DNA from 2 places in the Paenibacillus sp. FSL R5-0766 genome. Region 2 is predicted to be linked to the other one. Evidence: riboswitches for the same ligand, from Rfam matches in the RefSeq annotation. Region 2 holds a riboswitch; the other holds the start of a gene.
What was found. A riboswitch is a leader RNA that binds a small molecule or an ion and turns the genes downstream of it on or off. The one in region 2 is predicted to bind FMN.

Region 1 (15,820 bases), 400 kb from region 2:
AGGTTCGAGTGTACCTTCAGCAATACGAGGTGTTTTCATATGCAGGGAGATTCGAAGTTCGTATTCCCCCTCTTGAAATGCTGCCCAACCAAGATTAACAGACTGTTCAACGCCTTCAATAGAAGCAATGGAGATCGAGCTATCCGGTTTCAGGTTAACAGCATACTGCACGTATGCCAGCTCCTGACCATAGATAATATTGGCATCCTGACGATTGACCGGTGAATCCAACTGTTGTGCAATGACAGATACCTTACGTCCATCCTTCAGAAGACGCTGCGGATCAATATCCAACTGTAAGGTTTGTGAATCCTCTAATTGTGAAACAATTAATTGCGCCTCTGCAAGTACGGATGAGTCAGCTAATGCAAATCCAAAAGCTGCATTTTGATGATCTGAATTCGTATGTAATGGTGTGTTCATGATACATCCCCTCTCTTATGTCTGATGGCATGTCACATCCCCAAATATATTTCATATTTGGATTAGCCGCAACCCCACCCCATGATTAAGTTCGTCACGTCCCTTATTACTTACCCATATATGAAGAAAATCCCAACCTTCCCCTGCTGTTATCTTCCTTTTCTTTCTAAATAAAAAAATCCCCATCCCGCTTCGCCTAAGCGATACGAAATGACGTTATCGCGTTGCTTGGCTAAATTTATTTTTGAAGATCACTTATTTTGTTCTTTTATCGCGAAATTTATCATGATCTGTTGCACGGGGTTGAATATGAAAATCGATTTAAAACAAAACTGCGTATAATTTATATTATGCGCAGTTTTTATGAGCCTATTTTTCCGCGGAAAACAACTCTAAATCCTTGTTATCTGAAGTTAAGAAAATGAGAGCTCTTTTCGTCTTTTTCCGCTGTCCCTTCCTCTCTTATCCTGTCTAAATCCACGATATGACGGCATGTAAAAGAGCCACATATCATTATGCGGCCCTTTATTTCTTACTATAGGTTCACGAGAACGCAATTCTCTCTGCATCTGACATCCGGTATTGGGTTAACAAATAATCTTTGCTTTGCATCGCCGCATGACGAATCGCATCCAGATCAACATTCAACAACTTACCCTCTCGCTTCACGAGTCTACCTGCCACAAAGACCGTATCCACATTGGATGGATTGGCAAATTGCACAACAGCGCCGATTGGATCATGAACGGGGAACATATTCAGATCGGTGGTACGAATCATGATCAGATCCGCTTCCTTTCCTGGGGTCAGCGTTCCGACCTTCTGTTCTAATCCCAATGCTTGGGCACCAGCCGAAGTTGCAAATCTCAGTACTTGACTGGACTGCAAGTTCAACTCGCCAGGCATTTCACCCTGCTGCAGAAGTTGTTCATTGGCTCTGGATCGTTCAGCCTGAAGTGCAAACTTCATCTGCGAGAACATATCTCCGCCTGTGGACGTCACCACGTCTACACCAAGTGTAGGGGTTCCCCCGTTTTCAAGAAAATAGCCGGTGGCCGGATAACCATGACCCATCATCATTTCAACTTCAGGTGTGACCGACAAGGAAGCGCCGCTATCTGCCAGCATTTTGTATTCATCCATGCCCATGGTGTTACCATGAACGATATTCACCCGTGGACTTAACAGTCCCGCTTCGTACATGTGACTAATCGAGCGATCCACAGATCCCCAACTGCCAAATCCGGCATGCATGGAACAGATCGCATCCAGTTCTTGTGCTAGTTCGATCTCTTTCACGGTTGTATCCCAATGACTGAACTCCGGACCACGAATGGCAAGCCCATAAGTAAGCAATTGATCCCGTGATGAAAAATAACGTTCGTTGACTCTTCTCACATCATTATTCGAATACGTGAGTTGACTATCCCGATTCCAGTAGTCCGTCTCACCAGGGACTCCGTGAGCAAATACCGCCCGAATGCCAGCATCCTGAAGTCCACGAATCAGTTCATCCGTATGGTCAGGGGAATACGGCATGCTCCAATCCATTACTGTCGTCACTCCTGCGTTAAGCGCTTCCAAGGAACCGAGCAGGTTGGCAATATAACTATCTTGTGGGCGGAGCTTGCTTCCCATCGCACCATAATAGAGATTTTGCAAATAAACTGGTAACGACCAGTTGGTTCCCGCTGTTTTGACAAGTGATTCCCACATATGCCGATGCGTGTCCACCAGCCCAGGCATAATAATCATCGATGAAGCATCGATGATCTCCGCATCCGGAATATCCAGGTCGGGCTGAATAGCCATGATCAGTGAATCCTGAATCAGAACGTCCGCCCTCTTATACTGTCCAACTCGAGCATCCATCGACAACACACAGCCATTTTTCAACAGATAACTTGTCCGCACAAGAAACATCTCCCATCTATTTTGGTTTGAAAGACGATCACATCCTGCTTACGAATCTGTACTGCTTCTGACTATTTTTTCGCTAGTATATATACATTATATAGTTATTGTTAGTATTTATCAATTTTGGGATTTGCGTTTCGCCCGAAATCTTCTGACCTTCATCAGATTTCCACACATCTTATCATCACAGTACTTCTGTGTTCTGCTTCGGGTATCATCATAGAACATCCAGCGACAATCTGAATTATCACAGATCCGAATCCTATGCCCTTCTCCCTCCACCAAAGTCGTGGCAAAGTCAGCAGCTACCTCAGCCATAACCTGATGCCAATGTGCTTCTACAGCTACCAGTTGGAGTTTCAGTTCCTGATCAATTGTAGTCAATATTCTTCTCACATGCCCTGCTTCCATAACGCCATTCAACCATTGTTTTTCTATATCCGTTAATGATCCTCCTGAAGACAAGCGGGCTCCAAGAGCCATCAATTCGTTCCTGAAGTTTCTCATGGACAACTCATCTTCTGGAGATGCAGGGACAGAAGCGTGAAGTTGCCATCGAGCCAGAAAGTCTTGCTGCCAGCTCGCCTTCCCAAGCCTGTCCTCCGATCGATCTCCCCCACGCCAGTCGTGATAATCGCTGTTTACAAAATCGGTCCATAACCTGTCCATATATACCTCCGTTTATTGTAACCATCTAATTAAACAAAGAAGGTTACAACTCATCTTTGATGTGTTATATTAAGTGTAACCTCATTAATCAGTTTTAGCTAGTTACATCACCTATCACAATTATACGCAAGGAGGAAAAGGCAATGACGAAAACAACAGCACTAGATGTGTTACTTATTCAAAAGGATGATACTTGGGATCAATGTAATTGGATTGTACCTTTGTCGAAATCCTTGGAGGGTCTTACAGCAGAACAAGCAGCCTGGATTCCACCCTCAGGGGGATTAAGCATCTGGCAGTTGGTTAACCATATGTATTATTACAACCATCGCTTATTATGTCGCATGCAAGGTAAGGAGCCCACCCTTCCTGCTGTAGACTCCAATGAATACACATTTGGGAATTCTGGAGATGCAACGGACGCAGCTGGATGGAATACACTGCTACAGGGTACAACTCGATTAGCCCAACAGTTGCGAGATCAATTGGCTGCACTACAAGAATCAGATCTTGAAGCCGGATATATGGACTCTGAAGATAAATGGGCACACGAACTCGCTCGCTGGGTACTCCATGATGCGTATCACGCAGGTCAGATCGTGCTCCTTCGCAGACAGCAAGGAAGCTGGAAAATCGTTTTCTAAAAAAATGCTTGAACTGCTAGCGCTTACAGGAATAAGATGAACTTATTAATGTTACAGCTTGTTCAACATACTATATAATTGAATAGGATCTTCGGGGTAGGGTGCAATTCCCAACCGGCGGTGATGTTCTTCGGAACCAGCCCGCGACTCGCTATTTGTTCTTAACGAAGGACATTTAGCGACTGACTTGGTGTGAATCCAAGGCCGACGGTACAGTCCGGATGAGAGAAGATCAACACATTGACATGCCGTTCACGGGAAGGCCTCTTTCCTGACGCATGTCCTTGGATGAGCCCCCGTTTATTTGGTATATACCAAAACGGGGGCTTTTGTCGATTTTGCCAACTGAAGATTCCGTGTTCTGACGAAGGAGTCCTGAATATGGAAAAGACATCAGCAGCATCACCTGTTTACCGCAAGGAACGAAGTAATACCGGATTCTGGCTTGTAGTTCTTGGCGCCGCTTTATGGGGTGTCGACCCACTCTTCCGCATTATTTTGCTAAATACGATGACATCCACGCAGATTGTACTGGTGGAACACATCATCGTCAGTCTTATTGCCATTCCTGTGCTGTGGAAATTTCGGGCTGATCTGAAAAACCTGCGTGCTCGCCACTGGATTGCCGTGATTTTTATCTCATGGGGAGGATCAGCACTCGCAACGGTATTGTTCACCATGGCACTAACACATAACGATCCGAATACGGTACTTTTATTGCAAAAAATGCAACCACTCTTCGCTATCGTGCTGGCTAAACTGTTACTGAAAGAAACGTTGCCTCGTCGCTTCGGTGGATTGTTCTTCATAGCATTAGCAGGAACGTACCTGCTTACATTTGGCTTCACATTGCCATTAGGTAACTGGGACAACTGGATTCATGCTGGAAGCTTGTTATCCCTTGGGGCTGCTGCCTTATGGGGAGGTTCAACCGTTATGGGTCGATTGATGCTGGGTCAGGCGCGTTATGAAACGGTCACCTCCCTTCGCTTTGTCGTTGCTCTCCCGCTCCTGATCTTTATGACGTGGAACGAAGGTGCGGCATGGACGTTTCCGTCCGGAACGGGTGAACAGACTGCTGTCATCCTCAACATTCTCGGTCAGGCATTGTTACCAGGTTTGCTCAGTCTTCTGTTGTATTACAAAGGTCTGTCGTCAACCAAAGCATCTGTTGCAACACTCGCAGAACTTAGCTTCCCGATGGCGGGTGTGTTGGTGAACTGGATTGCTTTCCGTACACTGATTACATGGGAGCAACTACTTGGTTTTATTCTGATCTGGGTGGCCCTCTTCGCCATTTCCAGACAGCAGGAAAGATCATCAACTGCGGCCGATGCTGCACCGAAGCTGCGTACAGAGTAAAGTGGATATATCCGAGGTTCACATATAAATAAATAGTCAAATATAAAATAAAACCATTGCACATCAAATTAGATGAGCAGTGGTTTTTTCATTTCCATTACTCGATCATTTTCTCACTTAGCAATATGAGCTATTGACCCTGTGCTTTATTTCTATATCGCAAATGCAAATCCCCCCTCTTTTCCCTCCAACCTCATAACGAATATCCATATCATCGCACTACGTCTCTTCTATGTTTTGTCTTTTGTCTAATCCGGTGGTACGATGACATATGGAATAAACAGATGAAATATATTCAGAGAGGAACGATCATTAATGTCTTCATTCTCATATACCTCCTACGACGCCGTAGGTTTGGCTGAACTGATCCGAGCCCGGGAAGTATCCCCGGTTGAAATGCTGGAAGCGGCGTTTGCACGCCTTGAAGAAGTGAATCCGCAACTTAATGCGGTTATTCGTACATATGAATCTCGTGCACGGGAGGAAGCCGGTTTGGTTCGACCTGGAGAACAACCTTATGCCGGTGTTCCCCTGCTCCTGAAAGATATCTCGCAATCCTTGGAAGGTGAATTTCTGACTTCAGGCTCCCGTTTGTTCAGCGAGCATCGTGCATTACGCAATTCCAATTTTGTCACTCGACTCCGTGATGCAGGCTTTATCTTCATAGGACATACCAATACACCTGAATTTGGTTTGAAAAATATTACCGAGCCCCGTCTTCATGGTCCAACTCGCAATCCATGGAATATCAATCACTCCCCGGGTGGCTCAAGTGGTGGTGCCGCTGCTGCTGTAGCTTCGGGTATTGTTCCTCTTGCTGGAGCCAGTGACGGAGGAGGTTCGATTCGTATCCCGGCTTCCTTTAGCGGATTGTTTGGATTAAAGCCAACCCGCGGGCGCACACCTGTAGGACCGGGAGTTGGTCGTCAATGGCAAGGTGCATCAATTGATTTTGCCCTCTCTCGCTCGGTTCGGGACAGTGCTGCATTGCTTGATACGTTACAAGTCATTCAGCCCGAAGCTGCGTTCCATGCACCACTCTTTCCAGGCAGTTACTTGGCAGATATGAGCTATCCACATCAACGCAAACTGAAAATTGCATACACAACGGATTCGCCCGTGGGTACACCTGTCAGCGCAGAAGCTAAAGAGTCTGTATACAAGCTCGTTCGCTGGTTGGAAGATCAAGGTCATCATGTTGAAGAAAAACTGAGTCCAGTCAATGGAGTCAGGCTGATGGAGAACTATTACATGATGAACAGTGGTGAGATGGCCGCGATGATCTCTTCCATGGAACGATCCATGGGCCGGGCTCTGACCTCCGATGATATGGAGATTGAATCCTGGGTTCTGGCTGAAGCTGGCAAAAAGGTGTCCGCTGCGGAATTTGTACATAGCTTAGCAGAATGGGATGTAGCTGCAGCTCAGATGTCTACCTTGTTTGAGCGTTATGACTTCTACGTCACACCTGTTAATGCTTTTCCTGCGCCTAAGATTGGTGAACTAACACCTCATGACGAACAGATTCGTAATCTGATGCAAATCAGTGAATTGGACAAGACCCAGCAGCAGCAACTCATCTATGAAATGTTTGAGCCGAGTCTCACCTATACTCCGTTCACCCAGCTTGCGAATCTGACAGGCCAACCTGCGATTAGTGTGCCTCTTCATATGACACCAGAAGGTTTGCCAATGGGTGTTCAGGTGATGGCAACCAAAGGACGTGAAGATTGGTTATTACATCTGGCTGGACAGCTTGAACAATCAAATCTATGGATCGGCATGAATGGGAACCCGCTTTTTCCATCATGAAAAAATAAAAATCTTAGATGCCAGTACACCTTTTGTGCTGGCTTTTTTCTATGCCAACACAAAATAAATGTCATGTGCACTTATTTAGTTTACATAATTATTATGATGTATACTAATTGTATACATTCTTCAACTTTTCTAGAACGTCGCATAAATGTACTGGCCGAGGGAAAATATAATTTTGTGCAAAAAAAAGTTTGTGGGAGGGAAAGAACAATGGGTATTTTAAGTGGTAACCCCAAAAATGAACCAATGCACTATGGAGAAATCTTCAGTGTATGGCAATGTTCCACGGTAGCTAAGGGGGCTGTATCCTGTTATCAGGCTTACCTTAACCATGCTGGAGACAAAGACTTGAAGAAGATCCTGGACGATCTGCTCGACCAAGCCAAACTCGAAATCAAAGAATGTGATGCCTTATTAACCGAGAATGGGATTGCCCCTGCTCCAATGCTCCCCGAAAGACCAACTGTAAAATTGGAAGACATTCCTGCTGGTGCAAGGTTCACAGATCCCGAAATTGCTGCAAAAGTAACAGCCGATACAGCTATGGGTCTGGTTGCTGCCAGCCAAACGATCGGGCAATCGATCAGAGAAGATATTGGCGCGTTATTTGCTAAATATCATGCGACCAAAACAGCTCTAGGCGTTCGAATTCTACAAATGAACAAAGAAAAAGGCTGGCTCATCCCTCCACCGCTTCAAGTCAAAAGACCGGATTCAGAATAGAGTTCATCGGGCGACGTCTAACAATAATTTGTAGTGAAATAATGAGACAAAGCAGGAGAAGCTTCCATTCTCCTGCTTTGTCTTTTTGTTATTTAGCTGTTTAATTTCCAATCGACAGGTTAATAAAATTTTGAAATCATCAGAATTTTAAGACATCTTTATTGGAGGGAATCATATGTTTCGACATCAGAAAGAGTTGCAATTTGAAGTCAAAGTAGATCGTCCCGATCCCATGCTTGCACGTCAGGTTCAAGAAGTGTTGGGAGGACAATTTGGTGAAATGACCGTCATGATGCAGTATCTTTTTCAGGGATTCAATTGTCGAGGTGAAGAGAAATATAAAGATATGCTTATGGATATTGGCACCGAAGAAATTGGACATGTCGAGATGCTCTGCTCATTGATCAGTCAGTTACTGGATGGCGCTACTCCTGAGGAACAACAACAAGCCGCTGAGGATCCTGTGACAGCTGCAATTATGGGCGGTATCAACCCACAACATCTGCTCGTCAGCGGTCTTGGTGGTTTGCCAACCAACTCTAACGGTGTTCCATGGAATGGTTCGTATATCGTGGCAAGCGGGAACTTGCTTGCAGACATGCGTTCCAATTTGCATGCCGAGAGTCAGGGTCGCCTTCAGGTGGCAAGACTGTACCATATGACAACTGATGAAGGCGTACGGGCTACTTTCCGTAAAATGTTGGCACGTGACCGTTATCACCAGTATCAATGGATGGCAGCTATTCAGGAACTGGAGGAAAAGAACGGAGTCGTTGTTCCAGCGTCTTTCCCACCGGAAGCCGAGCAAGAATCTCAGCCGCTGGCCTATGAATTCTGGAATCTCTCCGAGGGAACTGAATCCGCCGAAGGCTTATGGGCTACAGGAAGTGCACCTGATGGAACCGGAGACTATGTATATATCTCCAATCCTGTTCCAAAGGGACAGATACATGAGCCCGTCATCCCTGCAACAGAACTTCACCATGACTTGGATATGAGATCAACAGATAAATAAAAAGTTAAATACTATTTTTTGGAGGTGCTTAATGATGGCAACTAAGGAACTTGCATTACATGAGAAACTCGAAGTACATGAACTGCTAACTCTCAAAACTTCGTGTGCCACCAAAGCCGTAACGATGCTGGAACTCGTAAAAGACGACACACTAAAATCCTTAATCGAAGATGATTTGGACAACTCTTCCAAAGCTATTGAACAATTAAAATCCCTATTAAAATAAGGAGGTTGCTCTTATGACTACAACCAAGACGAAAGAAATGCTCGTTAAAGCCGTTGCTCCCATGGATGATATGGCCATTGCTACCGATATGCTCCTCTCTGCTAAGTCGGCGGTACGTACCTATGCGATAGCCCTTACCGAAACTGCAACCCCTCGCGTTCGGAAAGTCCTTAAGGCTCAATTGGATACTGCAATCGAAACCCACCAAAAGATCGCAGACTATATGATCAAGAATGAGATGTATCATCCCTATAGTATAGAAGAGCAAGTTGAACACGATATGGAAAAATCAGACATGGCGTTAAAATTGTTGGATGACAACTAATGGTTAACGCCTAAAGCGACTCAGTTACGACTGGGTCGCTTTTTGATTCCAGAGCATATGACTTTCATATTTCCAGCTAGTTTTTTTCGCTTTTCTGTATACCTTTCTTTCTCAGGAGAATGACAACCAATAGTAGTACGGGTAAAAAGATCTGAAATACAGGAGAAGTATAATTCAATGTGTATCCTCGCCCGATCTCAATGTGTTCTGTAAATGTCGGTGATAAAAAAGACAACCCATATAGAACAAGCCCTACTGGAAACACCCATTTCCTATAGTTCATCCCAGTTACTCTTTCGAGTCCAATTACGGCTCCATGGAAAAATGCAGCCATTTTAATACCCAATCCGAGGAACAGAAGTAAAGTGAACAAGGCATCCATCCGTTCAAACACTTCAGTCAAATCGATTAACTGTACTGTCTCCAAAAGCGGGAGTGTGCTATAGGCAGCAATCTGAGGACCCAAGACAAAAATGATAAGTTGATTGATAAATGTTAAAGCGAGAGCCGTTAGACTATAGGCGATGATCACCGCTCTATTAAGATTCCTTCCTTTCCGGGCATATGGATAAAATACCAGAAATAAGACAACCTGCCCGAATGGAAAAGATATGATCTCTGGAAAAGCAGCTTGAAAAATCGGCTTCCACCCATTCTCCATCACAGGCAGGGCCAGATCGGAGTGAAAAAGACCTGTTGTTGGAATTAAGAAACTGATTAACGCATAACCCAGCGCCATGAGCGGAAACAGAATCATACACATGAGAAACAGTACACGATATCCATATCGTACGGTGTTGGATACAACGATAATGGTGATCATGCTGATAATCCACATGGATGTTCTGTTCAGTAAGGTCAATTCAGTGACTTCACTGATGTCACGTAAATTTCGTGAAGCCTCATAGGCGAAATAAGCTACAAATGAAAGGCTTACGATTGTCCCTAGTACTTTTCCCATGTAGCGGCGACACAATAGAAACAAATCCAGTTCAGGTTCCTGATGATGAATAGCCAGATGAAGGAGTAGTAACACCAAGCCACCAGCAGCCCCAACAAGCATGGCTAACCATGCATCCTGTTTGGCGTCTCCGCCTATAAGAAACAAGGTTGTACTTCCAACTTCAAACAAGGAAAGACAAACAGCCAATTCGGATACGCGAAGCTCCCTAGCCAATTTCATAAATTGAACCTCTCCTTGGTGTTAGTCTTTCTCTTCGCCAAGCAACTTGCTGAAAGAATCTTGAAGCAGACCTACTCGTTTCAAAGTAACGTTTACGTTTATGTTAATATCCATCTGTGCCAATTCGCTAGACCAATTGTCTTTTAGAACTTTCCATTCTTTGGGATGTCTTTGATGTATTTTGTTTGCGATTCCCATCATATCGACATGAAGCCTTTGGTTCCCTCTCCATCCGTCCAATATCTGTGCTTGAATGACTTGTTCAGCCTGTCGCTGCAATTCATGAATCGTATGTGTTCTGGCTATATCCTCTCCGGATGTGCTTTCATCCAGCTCAGCGTCGACCTTTGCATCTACCTGAACAGCATAGTGAAGCCCCTTTTTCACAGGAACAACCTTAACTTTTGCTTTGCGCACAAGAAAAGAGTTCACCTCCCCCTTTGCAGCTGTGTAGGTCAAGTTGGTCCAGTTCACCCTGTCTGTTAGCCAGGCGATACCCATACTTTCTTTTTGGTTCAGAACTCCGATCTTTTTGTCTTTGAGAAATACACTTAATCCTTGAAGTCTTAAATTCCCGGGTATGGATGTCTCCTTAAAGATATCAATTGAACTCTGTTTGTTATCGCCCGGTGTATCTGTTGTAACACCAGGAATTCCTGCCGATCCACTATCTGAAGTGATCTTCAGACCAACCTCATGTATGTTCATCACGGGATAGTACGACCCTTTTTCATTATTCCGTTCCAAAATCTCGGATAAAGCACGGCCAGGCTGTTTCTCTGGCGGAATCAATTTTTCGAGGTACTCTCTTGCTTGACCATCTGCAATAATAAGCTTGGCAGATTCCCGAGAACCAATATTTCGATAATAGTGATCCATGATCTCTGCAATCCCGTATCTTGCCGCTTCTTCACCAATCAGAACGATATTGGTATGTGCAAAATATAATCTTTTGGGATTTTCCACACTGCTTTGGGCAACAGCTTCCCGAATCGTTCTGCCTTCTGATGAAAATGTGTTCACGGGGGATTGAGATCCACCAGACGACGACCCGATTGAACTGCTCGCTGGCGGTACAATAATCTGATAGGTTATGATCCACTTTCCGTTTTTCCGATCAAATCCTGTAGCTGTTGTGATGCCCAAATCATTTAATTCTGTGCGATTTCCACAACCAGCAGTGACCAGTCCGACCATGAGTAAGATTAATATGGACTGCAAACGAATCATATAAATCGCTCCTTATTCGTTCTCAGCGTCATTAATACGATCTACAATATTATCCGATCCCGCCGGGTATTGATGTGGGGCTTGTCTCGTCTTATTCGTATTTGACTTCTCATCGGGTCTCGTCTTCATAGCCCACCAGGGTACTCTCAACCATAGATCCTTCATATTTGACTTAAAAAAAGGACTGTATGGCATCAGGTAGTCAACGCCGAAGGACTTCAGCGATACCAAGTGTGCAAGCAAGGGCACTGCTCCGGCCAATATGCCGTATAACCCCAGCGTACCTGCCAGTACCATAAAGGGAAATCGCAATAGCCTTACTGCTGTAGCCATACTGAAATAGGGTATAACAAAATTTGCGATTGCTGTGAAGGAAACCACTATGACCATTGCACCTGAGACCAATCCCGCCTCTACCGCAGCTTGCCCGATGACCAATGCACCAACAATGGAGATTGCAGGTCCAATGGCTCGCGGCATTCTCACTCCGGCTTCACGAATGACCTCAAACGTAATTTCCATAAGCAGGGCTTCAAGTAATGCCGGAAAAGGGACTCCTTCGCGTTGAGCGGCCAGGGTGACCAATAACGTTGTAGGTATCATCTCCTGCTGAAATGTGGTTAGTGCAATGAATGTCGAAGGCAGCAACAAGGATATGAGGAAACAGATTAACCGTATAATCCGCAGAAAGGTAGAGATATCATAACGCTGATAATAATCCTCAGGCGTTTGAAAGAAGTTAAAAAAAGTAACAGGTGCAATCAAGGCAAATGGCGTACCATCTACCATAATGGCTACTTGACCATCCAATAGACTGCCGGCAACCGTATCTGGGCGCTCCGTATTGATCATGGTCGGAAAAGGCGTAAGCGGTGCATCCTGAATAAATTCTTCTATGTAACCACTCTCGAGTATACTATCTGTGTTGATGGCATTTAAACGCCTGGTAACCTCTTCAATGACTTGTGGCTTTGCAATACCCTGGATGTAAACCAGGGCAACCACTGTCTGGGTGTATTCTCCAATGGTATGCATCTTGAATTTCAAATCAGGAGTCCGAATTTTTCGTCGAACAAGGGCAATGTTGGTCGTAATCTCCTCTGTGAATCCTTCCTTTGGCCCTCTGACCACCGTTTGAGAGGTAGGCTCCTCCACAGATCTTCTCGCCCCTCCGGCGATCGGCACTGCCTGAACATTTTTTATACCATCAACAAGGATAACGACGTGGCCTGTTAATAAAGCTTCATAGATAAGATGCGGTGAATCTATATTTCGGATATTACCGGAGGGTAAGACTCTTTTCACTAACACATCTCTCGGTTGATCTCCCGGCAGAGGATTCGTATTCATCCATTGAATGATATTGTCCATAAGTTCAACCAGTAGCGTAGAATCTGTCAACCCTTCCATATAACATACAGCCAAAGCAGTACCCTTCTCCTCTAACATAGGGAACTCCCGAACTACAAAATCAGGACTATACTCAAATGCCTTGATAATATGGTTAAGTTTATCTTCAAGCGATATATTCAGACTTTGCGAATGTTGTTTTCGTTTATGTAGTGTTTCTCCTTGCTTTTGTGAAGTAAATATCTCCTTTATCCAACGCATCAGCACATGAATCACCCCCTATTTCCGACTAATATGGATTAATCATGCAAAAAGTATACATCGCCCTCGATAATCTAGTCCTACAAAAACACTTTGAAGAATATGCTGTACTGTATGGAAAGGAGGACATCTTATTTATATCATGTTAGGTTATGTGATCCTGGGATTATCACTTTCAGCCCCTATTGGACCCATCAATGCTGCGCAATTGGACAAGGGTATTCGAGGCGGGTTCATGCCTGCCTGGTGTGTTGGACTAGGAGCCATCGCAGCTGATATCATCTACATGCTGCTTGTGTATTTTGGCATCGTACATCTGCTTGAACTTCCGTTTGTAAGGGTATTCCTCTGGATGTTTGGTTGTTTTGTATTGATCTATACGGGTGTGGAAAGTATTAAAAATGCAGGAATCCTTGCCCCTTCTCAAATGAGAGGAGATGATTCGGAGCTTGCCAAGTCATTTACTCAAGGATTCCTGATGTCTCTGTTTAACCCTCTTTCCATCATGTTCTGGCTAGGCATTTATGGCTCTGTTCTAGCCAAGGCTGTAAATGACTCCCCTATGGATCAATTGTTGATATATAGTGGAGCTATCATCTTTGGCGTACTTCTGTGGGATCTATTCATGGCGACTACCGTAAGTTTTTTTCGCAAATACCTCACTTCTACTGTGCTTAAAGGAATTGCTCTCATTTCCGGACTTTCTTTAGTCGGTTTTGGCTGTTACTTCGGATATAAAGCCATTCAATTTCTCTTCTTTATTTGAGTTTGTTTTTTTTGCGTAACCGAATACCCGTGATGTGATAACTGCTTATACCCGTAGAATGCTGCTCATATTCTTCACTTTTGTCTTTCTCGGCGTTTGATGATGTTTGGGACGCAGGTTTCTTCTTGCGAATCCGTTGTACAATAACGTCACTAATGGCAATGAGAGAGACAAGCAATAAGCTAATATAGAACCCCGGTCTGCTGAGTGCATGAAAAAGTGTTCCAGTGACTGCAGCAGTGATCAACAATAAGCCAATCCAGCGTTTGATCACATCGAACTTGCCTGATTTCAACAATTTACCGGAGGATAACAAAATAAACGACCAGTTGTACAGAAGCATCAGTCCAGCTGCAGTTGTGATGTATTCATATACTTTACCTGGGAGTAAGAGAGACATGATGATCGTACCAACTAACCCACAACCAATGAGGGACAAGGCAAATAACGGATACTTCGTTTTCCACTTTCGAGAAAATAACTGCGGGGCGTCTCCCTCCTGAGCGAGGGTAATAATCATAGACGTCACCGCATAGAGCGAAGCTGTCATCGTTGAAAATCCGGCTACAATGAGCACCCCGTTGAACAAATGTGGGACAAAAGCAAGGTGATCACTACTGAGTGCCAGTACAAATGGACTCTCCTTGGGATTGAATGCATTCAAAGGAACCATAATTAACGCGAGTCCAATGGATACAACATATACGGTGGATAGCGCAATAAGCATGACTTTTCCTGCCTTTGGGGCATCCTCCGGTTTTTGCAGCCGATATGACATAATGCCAAGAACTTCAATACCTCCATAAGCATAGAACGCAAAAAGAAACGCAGACCACAATCCGATGCCACCCTTTGGAAAAATCGCTGCCATATCCAGCGGTACTTTGTGTTCATACTTTGTTCCCCCAATCCACCCTGCGAGAAGGGCGATGGCAAGCACCAAGAACATGATGATCGCTGCAATTTTAATGATAGCCAGTACATTTTCAACCCGGTCAAATCCCTTGTTACCGAAGAATACAATACAAAGACCTACAATTCCGAATCCTGCAGCAAAGATCCAGAGCGGAACAGAAGGGAACCAGAACCTGGAGAAAATGGACAATGCGGTTAGCTGACTCCCCATAATGAGCAACTCCGAAAACCAATAGAACCATCCGCTCGCAAAGCCTGCCCAACTTCCAAAGGCTTTCTTGGCATATGAACGAAAAGATCCTTGTTCCGGATGGTCCGCTGTCATTCTCGCGAGCGCATCAAAAACTACATATGTACCCAAGGCCGCCAAGATATAGGCCAGCAGCACAGCTGGACCACCAATCGAGATCGCAAGGCTGGAACCCAGAAAATACCCTGTACCAATTGTTCCTGCCACACCTAGCAGACTTAATTGCCACCATTTCAGTTTCTTCTCTTCTGTAGCGTTAGTTGATGCTTTACTCATGTTGTCATTCCTTTTCTGTATCATTTTAGGTCACTAAAGGTAGCCTTCCCAATCCACAGCGAATCATGTTCATAAATTAATCCTTATTTCAGACAAACTGGATATATTGAATAATTCTTGAGACCTCATTAAATAATACACGAGTACATCAAAACACATAGGAGGTTTTACACATGAATCAGTTCTCTCAATCGCAGCAAATTACGCAGTTGGCTCAACAACTTACACAACAAACACAGCAGGCTTCGATGCAATATCAACAACTACTTAGACAAGAACAAAGCAACGCTCAACAACTTGAGCAATTGGCACAACGCGAGCAACAAGCTACACATATGATCCAGACCGCACTGCAAGGACATCAAACCGCCATCCAGCAATTACAACAAATCTCCAATCTTGCACAACAACTTGCACACTCATCTTCACAGCACGTATCTTATCTTGAGCAGCCATACAACACTCCC
Region 2 (15,820 bases):
AAGGTTCACACCATGTGCCCCAGAAATTGATCACCATCGCTTTTCCTTTGTACTCATCAGACATATGAACTTGACCATCCAGGCCCAGCAGTTCAAAAGAAGGAGACTTGTCCCCTTCCTTTGGCTTGCCATTCGAGCCGGATACCGATGTGGTAATCGCATATCCGCCCAACACCAGGATCAATAACAAAATGACGATTTGCACCGTTCTTCTTGATTTCCCCATGTGCTGCTCCCCTTTTAAGTGACTGTAGCATTCGCATCTTATTGGTCTAAGACAACTGTGAACATCCTATGAACAATTATAGCGAATTTCGTCACAAAACTGCGGCGGTTTTATGAAAATTATGTGTCCTCACATTACCTTTTTTTCATTTTTTTGGCTGGTTCTGATTGTGCGAGGGTAATTAGGTTGTTAACTTCTTCTTTGGTCAGATGACGAGTCAGACCACGTTTCAGGTTTTGTAGCAAAATACCACCAAACGAAATCCGTTTCAGACGGGTTACCGGATGGTTGATTGCTTCGAACATACGTCTAACCTGACGGTTACGTCCTTCATAGATCGTAATGGAAATAACCGACTCATTGGCCGCTGTATCCACATCTTTGTACTCTACCTCTGCAGGAGCAGTCATGCCGTCATCCAGCATAATGCCTGTCTTTAATTTCTCCAGAGCTGTACCATGCGGCACACCTTTAACCGTTGCATGATACGTTTTGGGTACGTGATGCTTCGGATGCGTCAGCAAATGTGCAAACTCACCATCATTGGTAAGGATCAATAAGCCCTCTGTGTCATAATCCAGACGACCCACAGGATATACACGTTCCTTGACACCTTTCAGGTAGTCGGACACAATTTTCCGACCTTCCGGGTCAGATGCACTTGTGATTACACCTTTTGGCTTGTTTAACATCAAGTACACTTTTTTCTCACTGCGGATCGGTTTTCCATTAACCGTAATCATATCCTCTTCGGGGTTCGCTTTTGTACCCAGTTCGGTTACGACCTCCCCGTTAACTTCTACTTTGCCGGACAGGATTAGTTCCTCGCTCTTGCGGCGGGATGCAATGCCTGCCTGTGCGATAATTTTTTGTAATCTTTCCATGTTTGTCATGTCACCTCACACTAATGATACCCATCACGCAGGGAAATCACAAGGATAATCCAAGGATTTTGTAAACTGGCGACACGAATATGCATTTTAGGCTACCTTCTCCTTTGAGATTGACGCAAAAAAAAGCCTGCCTTTACACGAGCTGTTGAACACAGATGGCGTAAAGATAGACCTTTTTCTCAAATCATTTAATTGGAAACTTTGCCGGCAACTGCAACCTGTTTTTTGGCAGGTTTAGTGCTCTCATTAATGAAAGTCTGCAATGTTTTGGAAGTAATATAATAGGTACGTCCACCGTACACAAATGTCATCATACCAATGACCCGGTTGTTCTGATCCATAACAGGGCCACCTGAATTACCTTGTGCCATGGATTTCACAATACTGCCGATTCCCTTTTTACCTGGAACGTCCAAAGCTTGGGAACTGAACACTCTGCTTTTGGCTATCGTATTGTAGGTTGAAGGAAAATCTTCATCCAGGATGACAAGATCACCAGCAGGATTTTTGGGGAATCCAATCGTATAGACAACCTGGTTATCCCTTGCATTTGCAAATGTGACCGGTTGGGCATCTATTTCCTTGTCCAGCTTCAGCAGTGCCATGTCTGTGACCGGATCTGCCTTAATAATCTTTGCCTTTACAGGCTTACTAAGGGAACCCGGGCTTGCAACAGTCAGTGTACCTTCATCACCATCAGACAGTTCAGCAAAACTCTGAACGACATGGTAATTCGTGAGCACTTCATCCTTTGAAATCAAAATAGAGGTACCAACATCATAATATACCATATCGGGTTCATCCTGCTTGACCAAACGTACATTCACGACTGGAAAAGAATCTGCCGTAACTGCCATTTGTGCACGCAGCTGTTTGTCAAAGTAACCTGTAAAATGTATTGTCTGAACGGATTGAGCTGCCGCCAGCCCCGTAGACCCTGCGAGCATTGCAATAGCAAGCACGCCTGTCATTCCAACACGGAGCATTCGTTTCCAACTCTTCTGCATGTCTCACTCTCCTCCGCTATTATTCTAGCATATCTAATATATCGGAAGGAAAGGAGATATCTTTTAACCAAAAACGAGCAAACAAATGGCGAGGGCAGCAATAAAACCAACGACATCGGAAAACAACCCTACTTTGAGTGCATATCGACCGTTCCGTATGCCTACAGCCCCAAAATAAACAGTCAGCACATATAACGTGGTGTCTGTACTCCCCTGAATCGTAGATGCCATACGTCCAATCATGGAGTCAGGGCCATAAGTTTTGATCAGATCGGTTGTAAACGCCAGAGAGCCTGTCCCCGTTAAAGGACGCAGTATTCCGAGTGGCAACACTTCCCCTGGAACACCCATCCAGGACACCAGTGGAGCGAACAGACTAATCACAAAATCCAGTGCACCCGAGGCACGAAATACGCTGATTGCGACCATCATGCCCACGAGATGCGGAATAATACTGATTGCAGTGGAGAAACCATCCTTGGCCCCATCAACAAAGGATTCGTAAACCGGGACCTTTTTGGTAAACGCATATAATGGAACAAACGCGATAATAACCGGGATGGCCCAGACGGAAATCCAGTTGATGAAGGTTAACAAAGGTGCTCATCCTTTCATGCCGGGATTGCCACTTTTCTGTATGCGCGGCGGTTTGTGTAATGCCCTGTTCCGATACCAGCGATCGGCGATTATAGCAGCAAGTGTAGCGATAATGGTAGCCATCAATGTTGTTCCCACAATCTCTGTAGCATTGGCGGAATGATAGTTTAAGCGGATGGCGATCAGCGTTGTCGGAATAATGGTAATACTAGCCGTATTCAGAGCCAGTAAGGTGCACATCGCAGGAGAAGCGGTTTGTTTGTCCGGATTAAGCTCCTGCAGCTGTTGCATGGCTTTGATTCCCATCGGAGTAGCTGCATTTCCTAGCCCCAGCAGATTGGCACTCATATTGGAGAGAATATAACCCATCGCCGGATGATTTTTGGGCACATCGGGGAACAGGAAGCCAACAACCGGACCGAGCAGCTTGGCAATCCGAGCCAGGAGACCCGCATCTTCAGCCATTTTCATCATGCCCATCCAGAACACAAGCACACTAATCAGTCCAAAACAGACCGTGACTCCCGTTGCCGCCCCATCAAAAGCGGCTTGCGTGACCACTTCGATATTACCGTTGACGGCTGCAAAAACAAATCCGATTAAAATCATGAGCAGCCAAATTAGATTAATCATGGATTATATCCTCCCTTCAATGGCGATTTAGCTAAGGAGACAACAGGTGGCTTAACACGGCACGCCATGCAACTGCCCAGGAAGAGACATCACCGATTCCACCCAGCGTTGCATCTTCTGTCTTCGGTTCAGGAGGAATATAACTGCCTTTGCGATACACTGGAATTGAGCCAACAAGTATGCCATCAAGCTGCATATCAATGCGACCTGCCAATCCGAACGAAGTGTCTGTCGATTGTTCCTTGCCTTCCGTTTCCGACTGTCCTCGATTTTCGTGTAGTATCAGTTTCTTGGTCAATGAGCCTTGTTCACTCTTAGCCAGTGGGTACCAGAATCCCCGGCCCGTAACGACATCCGTATTTTGCACAGGCTGTTCTTGCTTGGCGACCTCTACCAACGGGAAGTATTCAAACCCGAAATCAAGCATCCGAGCATGATCATTCCAATCGTTTCCGTCGTTCAGCGTTACCGCGGCGAGCTGCTGTCCATTACGTGTAGCGGAACTGACCAAACATCTGAAAGCTTTTTTTGTGTAGCCGGTTTTCACTCCATCCGCACCTTCATACATCCGCAGCATTTTATTTTTATTGTGCCAAGAGTATTCCCAGCTTTCATTGGGGTTCGGTGCGGATTTGTCCTCCGTGGCTACGATTCGTTTGAACACCGGATTGTGCAACGCATATGCCGTTAATCTGGCCAAGTCATTGGCTGTAGAATAATGACCTTCTGCATCCAGTCCATGAGGGTTCATAAAGTGGGAATGTGTCAGACCGATTTGCTCTGCCTTTTTGTTCATTAACAGAACAAAACCTTCTTCCGAACCACCTACATGTTCCGCTATTGCAGAGGCCGCGTCATTACCTGAACGGAGCATTAGCCCGTACAACATGTTCTCGAGTGTCATCTCTTCACCTAACTTCAGATAGAGAGACGATCCTTCTTTGGCAAATGCCGTGGGAGACACTTTCACTTTCTCATCCAACTTGCTGTGTTCAATCGCTACAATCGCCGTCATGATTTTGGTCAAGCTGGCAATTCGCAGTTCCTTATCCCCATCTTTGCTGTATAAGATCCGGCCTGATGTCACATCAATGAGAGCAGCGCTTTGCGCATGTGTAGACGGACCTTGAATTGTTGCCTGGGCTTGAGTAACCCCAAATGAAGACAGCAAGAAGACAGGGATAAGCATGCATGCAATGACTTTCGTTATTTTTCGCATCAATTCATTCCTCCGGGTCACTTGGAATCTTGTACTATCTTATGTCCGGACAACTTGGAGTATGTCCCATCAGGCAAAAACAGCAAAAATCCCTCACCGCTTGGATGCGGGAGGGATCATGACGAAATGATTCAGCTATACGTTGATGGATCTGGTGTAACCGGTACATCTGTAGCATTCGTTGGTGTTGTATTCCGTTGGAACATGCCTTGAATTCGGTCCAAAACATAAGGGGTGGAGTCAATGAGTTTCTCAAACAGATGTGTGGAGTTATCGAGTGGTACAATGTGTACCCCCTGTTTACCTACCACCAGGAACGCAATAGGACGTATGGATACACCGCCGCCACTACCGCCACCAAACGGAGAAGCAACTTTAGCTGAACTCGCATGTTCAGCAGAGGTACCCGTAGCACCACTTTTGCCACTACTTTCTCCATTAACGTGAAAATCACTACCACCGGCAGCAAATCCGAATCCCACCTTACTGATTGGCAAAATAACGGTACCATCTGGTGTTTCGACTGCATCGCCAACAATTGTATTGACATCCACCATGGCCTTGATATTTTCCATTGCGGTTTCCATTAAGCCTTGAATTGGATGATCTGACATTTAAATTCCCTCCAGTTTCAATGTAAGCTAGGTTTGATCTAACCATATCATCCCCAAACTTGAAGGGACTTATGTAAATAAGCATTTTAAGAACACTCACCGAACCCCAACCTCATATTTCCAAAACAGATTGGTTATAATGGGTTTTTACAGCGTTGTCCCACTAAGTTTCTTCTTTTGCTTCTCCTTATGCCTGCGGCGCTGTTCCTGAAGAAGTTTGAACCACATCCGCCATCCGCCTTCGACTTTAAGCACACGGGTGAGTAGTGTAACTCCAGCGAACAGAACGGCTGTAATCCGAATTTTCGCTCTGAAATCGAGCTCCGTTCTAAATTCCATTTCATCGGACCATACCGGCATAACCTGAAGCACGGGTCTTTCATCAAAGCGGATCTGATAGGTGAGAAAACCAATAATAATGGACTTGATACTCCACACCCAGCCCGTCAGCACCGCTGTATATGCTGCATCACCAACGCCGATGTGGGTAGCCCAGGACAGTTGGGTCATATGTACGCGTGTGAGTGTTTGCTTAAGCCACAGCTTGAGCGCGTCCGTTGCCCTAAGCATAATTTTCACATCTTTAGCCCACTTCTTGACTTTGCGTTTGTTGACCCGCTCACTTCCCTGGGCCTCGCCTCTCGAATGATTCATGGATTGTTCGGTCTTGACCAGAAAACCTTCCTTCATATTGCGAAAAACGATACTCGGTATCTCATAGTTAATCCGCACGATTCCATAAAGAAGACGAACATTAATATTGGCGTAATCATCACTTTTATGTTTACTGAATGTAAAATGTACATGAACATTTGAGATGAGGACTGCGGCAATCAGCAATGCGAACAACAAACCGATTCCTCCAAGCCAAATCCACACAGGCCTTACCTCCAAGCCCTCAATTCTTTTTCTCGTCTAGTATGGCACTTTGAATAGGAAAAAATTCACGCCTGACCTAAAAATCCCATTTCATATTTGTTTGGAACCGGTCCGTAACCTTTTATTTACACAAATTGGACTAAAGATTAGTTACACTGGTCACTCCGATGACAGAATAACCTTCCGATCGCTGTTATCCCCAGATTTTTTTGATTCCCTTCTCTAAAGGGTAAATCAGGGGATAAAGGCGAACACTCCGTTTCTTCAGATTATTTCTGTCCTCTCCGTTATGTGTACAATGTTTAGTTCAATTTATCTAAAAATAATGCGCAAAAAAACCGACTCCACTGATGGGTGTCGGTTAGTATGAGCTTGCAAATTAGAGTGAAGAATCCGTATTATCAACTTCGCTGTCGATATGACTTAGATCATCCGCCGGATCAGCACTTTCCGGTTCCAGTTGTTGCAAATCCAATTTGTTGAATAACAGTTGTGTCTCTTCCTCCAAGTTCTCCGAATCTTCGAACAAGCCTGGTTCCGGTAGGTCTTTAATTGAAGCCAATCCGAAATAATCCAGGAATGACTTTGTCGTTCCGTACAGAATTGGTCGTCCGATCGCTTCGGCTCGTCCCACTTCAATAATCAAATCCTTATTCACAAGCGTATGAATGGCCCGCTCCGATTTTACACCGCGGATTTCCTCAATCTCTACCCGTGTAATGGGCTGCCGGTACGCTACAATAGCCAGCGTCTCCAGAGCCGCTTGGGATAAGGACGTTCGTGCTGGAGAGTACGCCAGTTTCTCAAAATATACAGCATGCTCAGGCAAGGTGCCCAACTGAACTACACCCGCGATCTTGAGAATCTGTACACCTCGTCCCTGCTGTGAAAATTCATGAATCATCTCCTCAATCGCGTCCGTTACAAGCTCCACTCGTTGGTCGACGATCTCGGCGATTTGTTTGATACTCAGACCTTCTTCTCCGGACAAAAACAGCAGGCCTTCAATAATCGATTTCAATTTCGGAAAATCCATGATTCTTTGTTTCCCCTCTCCACTCCATAACGATATCCTCAAACATCCGTTCCTGATAACAGACAATCTGCTTCATCTTCATCAGTTCCAGCACCGCCAGAAAAGTGACAACAATCTCATGGCGATAGATATGCTCGTCCATCAACTTGGAGAATAACAGTCTGCCTCCCGGCCCCATACTTTCCAAAGCGCCGATGACATCCCGTATCCGGTCCTTAACCGAAATCTCATCCCGTTTGATTCGGGTTACAGTTGTACGCTTCTCAGCCTTGCGTAGCGCCTTCTGAAAGGCTGCAATCAGGTCAGAGGTGTGTAAACCCTCAACCGGGTTCGATTGGGCTTCTACGGGCATATAGGGGCGCAGATCCTCGGGCTCTTTGGAAAATATAAGGCTGCGTTCCCACTCCCGTTCATGAAGATGACGCGCAATTCCCTTGTACTTGCGATATTCTATCAGACGTGCAATCAGCTCTGCACGTGGATCATAATCTTCTTCTTCCATATAATCATAATCCTCGAAATCCTCAATGACCGGTGGTTTGGGCAGTAAAAGTTTGCTCTTGATCGACAGCAATGTTGCTGCCATGACCAGAAATTCACTCGTAATATCCAGTTCCAGTTCCTGCATCGAATGCAGGTACGCCATGTATTGATCGGTAATATCGCTGATGGGAATATCCTGGATATGAATTTCAGCCTTATCAATCAAATGAAGCAGCAGATCCAAAGGCCCTTCAAAAGTCTCCAGTTTGTATGTAACTACCGTCACTAGACGAATCCTCCCGCCAGAAAAATACAAAACCCTGCTAAGCCGTCCGAATCCGGTTTCCCGTGTTCGTCTGCGCAAAGCAGGGCACTACTATTAAATAAGCACTATTTTAGCTGTTTCGTCAAGTTTGCCATCTCAATTGCCGCCGTAGCCGCATCCCAACCTTTGTTACCCGCCTTGGTTCCGGCACGTTCAATCGCTTGTTCAATATTTTCTGTTGTAACCAGTCCAAAGATTGTAGGCACGCCTGTTTTCAGGTTGATTGCCGCTACCCCTTTAGCCATCTCGTTGCACACATAATCGTAATGTGTAGTTGATCCACGAATGACAGTTCCCAGTGTAATCACCGCATCATACTTGCCACTCTCCGCCATTTTCTGCGCTATTAAAGGGATTTCGAACGCACCTGGAACCCAGGCTACATCCACTTCCTCATCTTTCACGCCGTGACGTTTGAATGCATCGAGCGCTGCACTAAGCAATTTGCTCGTGATGAATTCGTTGAAACGTCCAACAACAACTCCATATCTTAATCCTTCTGATACTAAATGTCCTTCAAAAAATTGTGCCATTTATGTCATCTCCCTAACGGTATAATGTAATGTAAGTAACGGAAATTCCTAATTAATCTCTTCCATAAATTACATGGTGAACGTTATTCATCTAAAATATATTTACTCTTCGTTCTGCTCGATATCATCAAACTTGAGCATATGTCCCAGCTTAGCTTGCTTGGTATGAAGATACACCGTATTGTCCTCATTCTCCTCCATCTGGATCGCGACACGCTCTACAACTTCAAGTCCATATCCTTCAAGCCCTTTAATTTTACGAGGGTTGTTAGTAAGCAGTCTGATCTGACGAACTCCAAGGTCTTTTAGAATTTGAGCGCCTATACCATAATCACGCAAGTCAGCAGCAAAACCCAAACTCAGGTTTGCATCAACAGTATCCATACCTTCCTCTTGCAGCTTATAGGCTTTGAGCTTGTTGATCAGGCCAATCCCCCGACCTTCCTGTCTCATATATAACAGTACGCCATTGCCTTCCTCATGAATCTGTTTGAGTGCCGCATCAAACTGCGGACCACAGTCACAACGATGCGAATGGAATACATCACCTGTCAAACATTCAGAGTGCACACGTACAAGCACAGGTTTCGAACCATCAATTTCTCCTTTAACCAAAGCCACATGTTCCTTATTGTCCACAGCATTTGTATAAGCCACCGCTTGAAACTCACCAAAGTCCGTTGGCATGCGTACAGCCACTTCACGTTGAACCAGCTGCTCTTTTTCGTTACGGTAACGAATCATGTCCTGAATACTGATCAGCTTCAGATCATGTTTACGGGCAATCTCCTGCAAATCCGGAAGTCTGGCCATTGTGCCATCTTCCTTAATCACTTCACAGATAACGCCAGCAGGGTAGGAACCACACATGATAGCGAGATCTACTGCAGCTTCCGTATGTCCGGCACGCCGAAGTACACCGCCGTCTTTTGCAATCAACGGGAACATGTGACCAGGCTTACGGAAGTCCCCAGCTTTCGCCTCAGGATCGATCAGACCTTTCACAGTAATAGAGCGTTCATGTGCCGAGATACCTGTTGTCGTATCTTTGTGATCCACAGAGACGGTGAAGGCTGTTCCATGGAAATCCGTATTTTGTTGAACCATCGGTTTCAGATTAAGTTCGTCCGCACGTTGTTGTGTAATCGGAACACAGACCAGACCTCTACCTTCAGTAATCATGAAATTAATGACTTCAGGTGTCGCCTTTTCGGCCAAAGCGATAAAATCGCCTTCATTCTCCCGATCTTCATCATCCACAACAATGACGGGTTTACCCCGCATGAGATCATATATGGCTTCTTCTATTGTGTCCAGAATGGATTGTTCTGACATTGCTCCACCTCCAGTTAATTTCTGTTCTCTATTTATGCAAATCCGTGATTGGCGAGAAAATCTTCACTGATACTGCGCGGCTTGCCAGCACCCGTCTCCCGATGTCCTCTCCCATACTGGAGCAGATGATCCACATATTTGCCCAAAATATCGCATTCGATATTAATGGTATCCCCTGTCTTTTTCACATTTAGTACAGTTTCACCAATGGTATGCGGGATAATGGAAACCGTGAATGCGGTATCCGACGTTTGGACAACGGTCAAGCTAATGCCATCCAGTGTAACCGATCCTTTGGGGATCAGATATTTGAACAACTGGTGATCATCAGGCTTGACCTCAAACACAATTGCATTCTGATCACGTGTTATACTGCCAATCACTCCAGTACCATCGACATGACCCTGTACGATATGTCCGCCAAAACGACCGCCTGATTGCATGGCCCGCTCCAGATTAACTTTACTGCCAGATTGCAGCTGACTGAGATTGGTATGGCGATAGGTTTCAGGCATTACATCGGCGGTAAAACCTCCACCTTCGAGCGTTGTCGCAGTTAAGCACACGCCGTTCACTGCTACACTATCACCAATCTTCAGATCATCCATGATGGCGGAAGCTCCGATATTCAGGACCATCGCTTCGCCTTTCCGACCAATACGCCGGATCTGACCGACTTCTTCCACCAAACCGGTAAACATGCTGCCGCCTCCCTTTTTCAAGTTATAAAAAACTTAACTTTCTACTTTAAAATCCATTTATTTATTCAGGCCACACCGGAATACCGCCAATGCTGATATTATCTCCAACTTGTTCGATCTCCAACTGATTCAATTGGATCGCCTGATTCATACGTTCCACACCCTCGAAGCGGAAGCTTCCAGGTGTATCATAACCGCCTACAATCTTCGGAGCGATAAACATGAGCAGTCGATCGACCAACCTTGCCTCCAGCATGGCTCCATTCAAGGTGCCTCCACCTTCAAGCAAAATTGAACCAATGTCACGCTCACCCAACTTGCTAAGTCCGTTTAACAGATCCACACGTGGTCCAGGACCACAGCGAATAATTTCGACGCCGTAGGCTTCCAAACGTTCAGCAGCTTCAGGACTGGCTTCGTCTGTTGTCAGCACCCATGTTGGAGCAAGACCATCCTTAACCATTTTGGCACCTACGGGAAGACGTAACTTGGAATCCACCACAATGCGCACTGGACTAATGCCTTCGACTTGCAAACGGGTTGTAAGTTCCGGATTATCGGCAATCACTGTGTCGACGCCAACCATAATTCCCTGGTGACGATGACGAAGGGCATGCACAATCTCACGAGCAGGCTCGTTGGAGATCCACTTGCTGTCTCCGCTGCGAGTAGCAATTTTCCCATCCAAAGTTGTAGCTGTCTTCAACGTCACAAAAGGTAGACCCGTTGTAATAAATTTAATGAATTTTTCATTCATGCGTCTTCCACGCTCACGCAGTACGCCAACTTCAACTTCAATGCCTTGTTGACGAAGCATGCTTATGCCCCTGCCAGATACTTGCGGATTTGGATCTTCACAACATACCACAACACGTTTCACCTTTTCATGAATCAGGCGTTCACTACAAGGTGGCGTCTTGCCATAATGACTACAAGGCTCAAGTGTAACGTATACCGTACTTCCTTCTGCATCACTGCCTGCCATGTTAAGTGCATGCACCTCTGCATGACCGGTTCCACGTTTCAGATGGCTCCCCAGGCCTACAATACGACCTTCTTTCACAACTACACATCCAACGACCGGATTGATCCCCGTCTGTCCCTGTGCTCGTTCCGCCATATCCAATGCCAGTGCCATATAAAATTCATCATTGATCATTTCCAAATCCGTTCACCCCGCGGTTTAAAGTCTTGTTTATTAAAAAATCCCCGTCGAACAATCAGTTCGATGGGGATGATGAGAGACAAATGTCAACAGCAGGAGTGAAATGTATACAGCACGCCAACACTTTGCCCAAAACTTCATTTCGGGCAAGTGAAAATAGACACATACCTTAATGAACATCAATTACAGGTAAAGAGCTTTTATAGTGCGGCATATGTATGGAACTGTCCGGCGTAACCGGATCTTCCCTGCACAGTGCAAGACATCACACATCGTGACCGTGCAGCAATACTCCTGCTGAATGCAAACCTGTTAGGTCTGCACCTCTCCTTCTCCCATCCAGACTATACTGTCGGTTCTGGAATTACACCAGATCAGCCATCTGCCAATGGCAGACAGGTCACGGACTTTGCATCAAGTGCTGGACACATAGGTCCTTACACTTCCTGCATCACCGCCGGTAGGGAATTGCACCCTGCCCTGAAGGATTGCTTTCGTTATTAATTGGATGTTAGCACTTTAATGCCAAAAAATCAATTGTTTTTTGTTCCTTTTTGTCACATACTAACTTTTAATAAGCTAAGAAACAACAAAAAACCGCTTCCTCTTAAGGAGGTACGGTTTTTGCTTGGAGGCACATTTTCACATCCATCGTATCATTCTACATATCAGGAAAACACCAGCTCGCCATATGCTTTAATTCTTTGGCATTATGGAATGGAGTGCGGTCAGGTTCTTGCAGGGGCGAAGTCGGAAGCGGGAACTCTCGTGCGACCCTTCTGACCCAACTTGTGGAATCAATCGCAATAGCCGAGCATTTCCAACGTCCATTCGCTCTTGGTCGAAACGTCCCATGCAAATCTGCTTTTCCCGGCATCTCTGGAAAGACACCATCCAGATATTCAACGATGACACGCTTGTCTCTGACTTCATGACAATATACTGTCACCCAAACACCTTCCCGGACCCTAACAGCATACACATCGCCAGACTGTACCTCCCCGGTACCTGCATCAGGAGATGCCTTTGGCACTTTTCCACGAACACTTCTCTTCTTCTCCAATGCCCCTAAGATTGTGTCCTTTACAGCTGGACTCTCACCAGGCTTATTCGCAAGAGATATATTATTCAGATCAAACTCATGAAATATCTTGTTCAGGTTGTTCTCATTAATTCCGACAGATGAATCCCACCACGCCAGAGGGGCCTGCACTTCAACCCGCACATTGGGGCGTGCGTCACGTTGCATGTAAGAGGTGAATTCCGTAATCATTCCAGGATGCTCCGGCGTATCCAGTATGCCAATCAGAGCTAACGTCTCAAGCAAATCACGGTAGGCATATTCCTTCTGTGTAGGTAAAAGACGTTCCTTCTTGAGCGCTACTGCTGCCTTGCTGTAACGTGTTTTGGGAGGTAATTCGCGCAGCACCGTTAACACCGCACGGAATGTCCAGCGGTCGTAATCATTGGGTATTGGAATCTCCTGCGCGGCAGCCAGTTCTCGAAGTGCCAACACGCTTCCAAAAGGATCACCGTCCAACGGGGTTCCATTGGTCATCCGCCAATACCATTGCAGCGTTGTGTCGGTTGCTTGATCTACACTTAATCCGCAGATCTTACAAGTGTTCGAAGATGGATATGGCGTATGTTCATGACTTGGCATACTGCTCGCAATAAGCTTGCCTGTAAGCAACGAGCGCCAGATCATGGGTGCTGACCACAAAGAGGATACAAAGGCCTGCGCTGCATCATTGATCGTCCATTGATTCGCAACTTTTTTCAGCTCAGTAATCGTTTCATCGTGTTGCGGACGTACAAATCGATTCGGTGAATGCCCGGCTGCCTCAAGCGCTTCTCGATCCTTTACGGATAGACTATCCGGAACGACATGCCGGGATGCCTGCAGTTCTTCATCCCACAACGTGCGCTCACTATAAATTTGTTTTAACAAGCTTAGCTGAGTAACCATATCCAAGGTTTTATTCATCCTTTCTAATTATCGATTTGAAGTATGTAAAAATAAAAAAAGTGCTTCTATAAAAGAAGCACTTCATGTTTGGATCCAGTTAAGGTGAAGGTATTAAGCTTCTACAACTTCAACAGTTTCCATTTTGTCTTTACCTTCTAAAGCGTCCACGAACTCCATACCTTTAGTTACTTTACCAAATACAGTATGTTGTCCATCCAAATGTGGTTGAGGTTGGTAGCAGATGTAGAACTGGCTTCCACCTGTGTTACGGCCAGCATGTGCCATAGCAAGTGTTCCGCGCTCATGTTTGTTCGGGTTAATTTCACAATTGATTGTGTAACCTGGGCCACCTGCACCGGAACCGTTAGGGCATCCGCCTTGAGCTACAAAGCCCGGGATAACGCGGTGGAATGTAAGACCATTGTAGAAACCGGAATTAGCCAGTTTCTCAAAGTTTGCTACTGTGTTTGGAGCTTCTTGATCGAACAGATCGATCAGAACTTCTCCGCCGTTTGCCAATTTAATTTTCGCTTGTTTCGCCATATGTAAATGACTCCTTTCGTATTGACCATCGTTAATGGTGCCAGAACGCATGACCCTGGGCCAAGCATTACAGCACTTTTCTTAGTGTACACCGAAAATGTCTGGATCGCAAAAAAAACGGCAACTTTTTTCATGATTTAGCTCAAATACGCAAAAAGCAGACGAAAAAGGAAGGTCCCTTTTCATCTGCTTCAACTTTTAAACGAATTAGCGAGTTACTGGCTGTTTGCCAATACGTGCAGGTACCAGGTCATTCTGGATGATATCTTGATACGTCTCACGGCGTACCACGACATCTCCTTGACCGTCTTTGACAAATACAACGGCTGGACGACGAATCCGGTTGTAGTTGCTCGCCATGGAGTAGTTATACGCGCCTGTGCAAGCTACAGCGAGCAGATCGCCGCTTTCCACTTTTGGCAGGTCCAGATCCCAGATCAGCATATCGCCACTCTCGCAGCATTTACCTGCAACAGATACCGTTTCCTGAGCAGCCTCATTTGCACGATTTGCAAGCACGGCTTCGTACTTGGATTCATACAAAGCAGGACGTGGGTTATCGGTCATACCACCATCCACGGCAACGTATTTACGCACGCCTGGAATGTCTTTGCTTGTTCCAACGGTATACAGCGTTGTTCCCGCTTCACCCACGATGCTGCGGCCTGGCTCAACCCAGATCTCAGGTACGGCATAGCCGATTTGAGCAAAATGATTTTTAACAGCGTCTGTAATAGCCTTCACATATTGCGCAACTTCAAGCGGCGTATCTCCATCGATATAACGGATTCCGAATCCACCACCCAGGTTAACCACTTTGAAAGCAACATTAAGACGCTCATATACACTTGCTGCAAATTCAGCAACACGTTGAACAGCCATCTGGAAGCCTTCAACTTCGAAGATCTGGGAACCGATGTGGGAATGCACACCGAGCAATACCAGGTTAGTCTGCTTGGAAGCCAAGTCAATCGCTTCAAATGCTGTACCATTGCCGATATCGAATCCAAATTTCGAATCCGTTTGACCTGTGGAAATATATTCATGCGTATGTGCCTCAACACCAGGCGTCACACGAAGCAAAATGTTTACTTTACGATTTTTGTCCGCTGCTACAGCCTGCAACAGATGCAATTCATTGAAGTTATCAACAACAAAACATCCAATCTCCGCATCAAGAGCCATTTCGATCTCTTCCAGCGTTTTGTTGTTACCGTGGAAGTGAATGCGCTCAGCCGGGAATCCTGCTTGCAGTGCAGTAAACAGTTCACCGTCAGATACGACATCCAGGGAAAGTCCTTCTTCTGCTGCAAGGGCACACATCGCCATTACACAGAATGCTTTACTTGCGTAAGCAACCTGGAAGCCCAATCCGGAAGCACGGAATGCTTCCATATATTCTCTGCAACGCTCGCGAACCAATTGCTCGTCCACAACGTACAGGGGAGTTCCAAATTGTTCTTTCAGATCTGTTGCATCAACTCCGCCAATCTCCAGATGTCCTTGCACATTTATTTTACTTGTACCATGTAAATACATAATCTGCATTCCTCACTTTTTATATACTGGAACAATTGATATTCCAATGATTTTACACCAGTATATCAAATTAGGCAGCGAGATGAATGGATTTTTCGGAAGATCATTTGTGTTTTTTACTTT

Region 1: linked by a shared signal. The riboswitch ahead of MKY66_RS17325 (DMT family transporter) and the one ahead of ribD (bifunctional diaminohydroxyphosphoribosylaminopyrimidine deaminase/5-amino-6-(5-phosphoribosylamino)uracil reductase RibD) in region 2 are both predicted to bind FMN.

The regions. Positions count from the first base shown of each region.
Region 1 covers NZ_CP150227.1:4,042,839-4,058,658, forward strand. The annotation lists gene MKY66_RS17305 (hypothetical protein) at 1-423, opposite strand, end outside; gene MKY66_RS17310 (amidohydrolase family protein) at 967-2,346, opposite strand; gene MKY66_RS17315 (CGNR zinc finger domain-containing protein) at 2,458-3,009, opposite strand; gene MKY66_RS17320 (DinB family protein) at 3,153-3,653, shown strand; FMN riboswitch at 3,737-3,890, shown strand; gene MKY66_RS17325 (DMT family transporter) at 4,035-5,015, shown strand; gene MKY66_RS17330 (amidase) at 5,331-6,827, shown strand; gene MKY66_RS17335 (DUF3231 family protein) at 7,044-7,556, shown strand; gene MKY66_RS17340 (manganese catalase family protein) at 7,732-8,571, shown strand; gene MKY66_RS17345 (spore coat protein) at 8,606-8,797, shown strand; gene MKY66_RS17350 (spore coat protein) at 8,811-9,122, shown strand; gene MKY66_RS17355 (GerAB/ArcD/ProY family transporter) at 9,199-10,305, opposite strand; gene MKY66_RS17360 (Ger(x)C family spore germination protein) at 10,327-11,535, opposite strand; gene MKY66_RS17365 (spore germination protein) at 11,548-13,068, opposite strand; gene MKY66_RS17370 (LysE family transporter) at 13,280-13,912, shown strand; gene MKY66_RS17375 (amino acid permease) at 13,905-15,353, opposite strand; gene MKY66_RS17380 (hypothetical protein) at 15,527-15,820, shown strand, end outside.
Region 2 covers NZ_CP150227.1:4,441,874-4,457,693, forward strand. The annotation lists gene MKY66_RS19155 (redoxin family protein) at 1-226, opposite strand, end outside; gene MKY66_RS19160 (pseudouridine synthase) at 361-1,110, opposite strand; gene MKY66_RS19165 (serine protease) at 1,308-2,126, opposite strand; gene MKY66_RS19170 (spore maturation protein) at 2,190-2,723, opposite strand; gene MKY66_RS19175 (nucleoside recognition domain-containing protein) at 2,730-3,356, opposite strand; gene MKY66_RS19180 (D-alanyl-D-alanine carboxypeptidase family protein) at 3,388-4,575, opposite strand; gene ytfJ (GerW family sporulation protein) at 4,707-5,189, opposite strand; gene MKY66_RS19190 (DUF2953 domain-containing protein) at 5,337-6,068, opposite strand; gene scpB (SMC-Scp complex subunit ScpB) at 6,448-7,104, opposite strand; gene MKY66_RS19200 (segregation/condensation protein A) at 7,073-7,873, opposite strand; gene ribE (6,7-dimethyl-8-ribityllumazine synthase) at 7,978-8,445, opposite strand; gene MKY66_RS19210 (bifunctional 3,4-dihydroxy-2-butanone-4-phosphate synthase/GTP cyclohydrolase II) at 8,548-9,780, opposite strand; gene ribE (riboflavin synthase) at 9,813-10,481, opposite strand; gene ribD (bifunctional diaminohydroxyphosphoribosylaminopyrimidine deaminase/5-amino-6-(5-phosphoribosylamino)uracil reductase RibD) at 10,543-11,646, opposite strand; FMN riboswitch at 11,970-12,138, opposite strand; gene MKY66_RS19225 (hypothetical protein) at 12,308-13,615, opposite strand; gene MKY66_RS19230 (peptidylprolyl isomerase) at 13,727-14,158, opposite strand; gene lysA (diaminopimelate decarboxylase) at 14,366-15,697, opposite strand; gene MKY66_RS19240 (spore germination protein) at 15,801-15,820, opposite strand, start outside.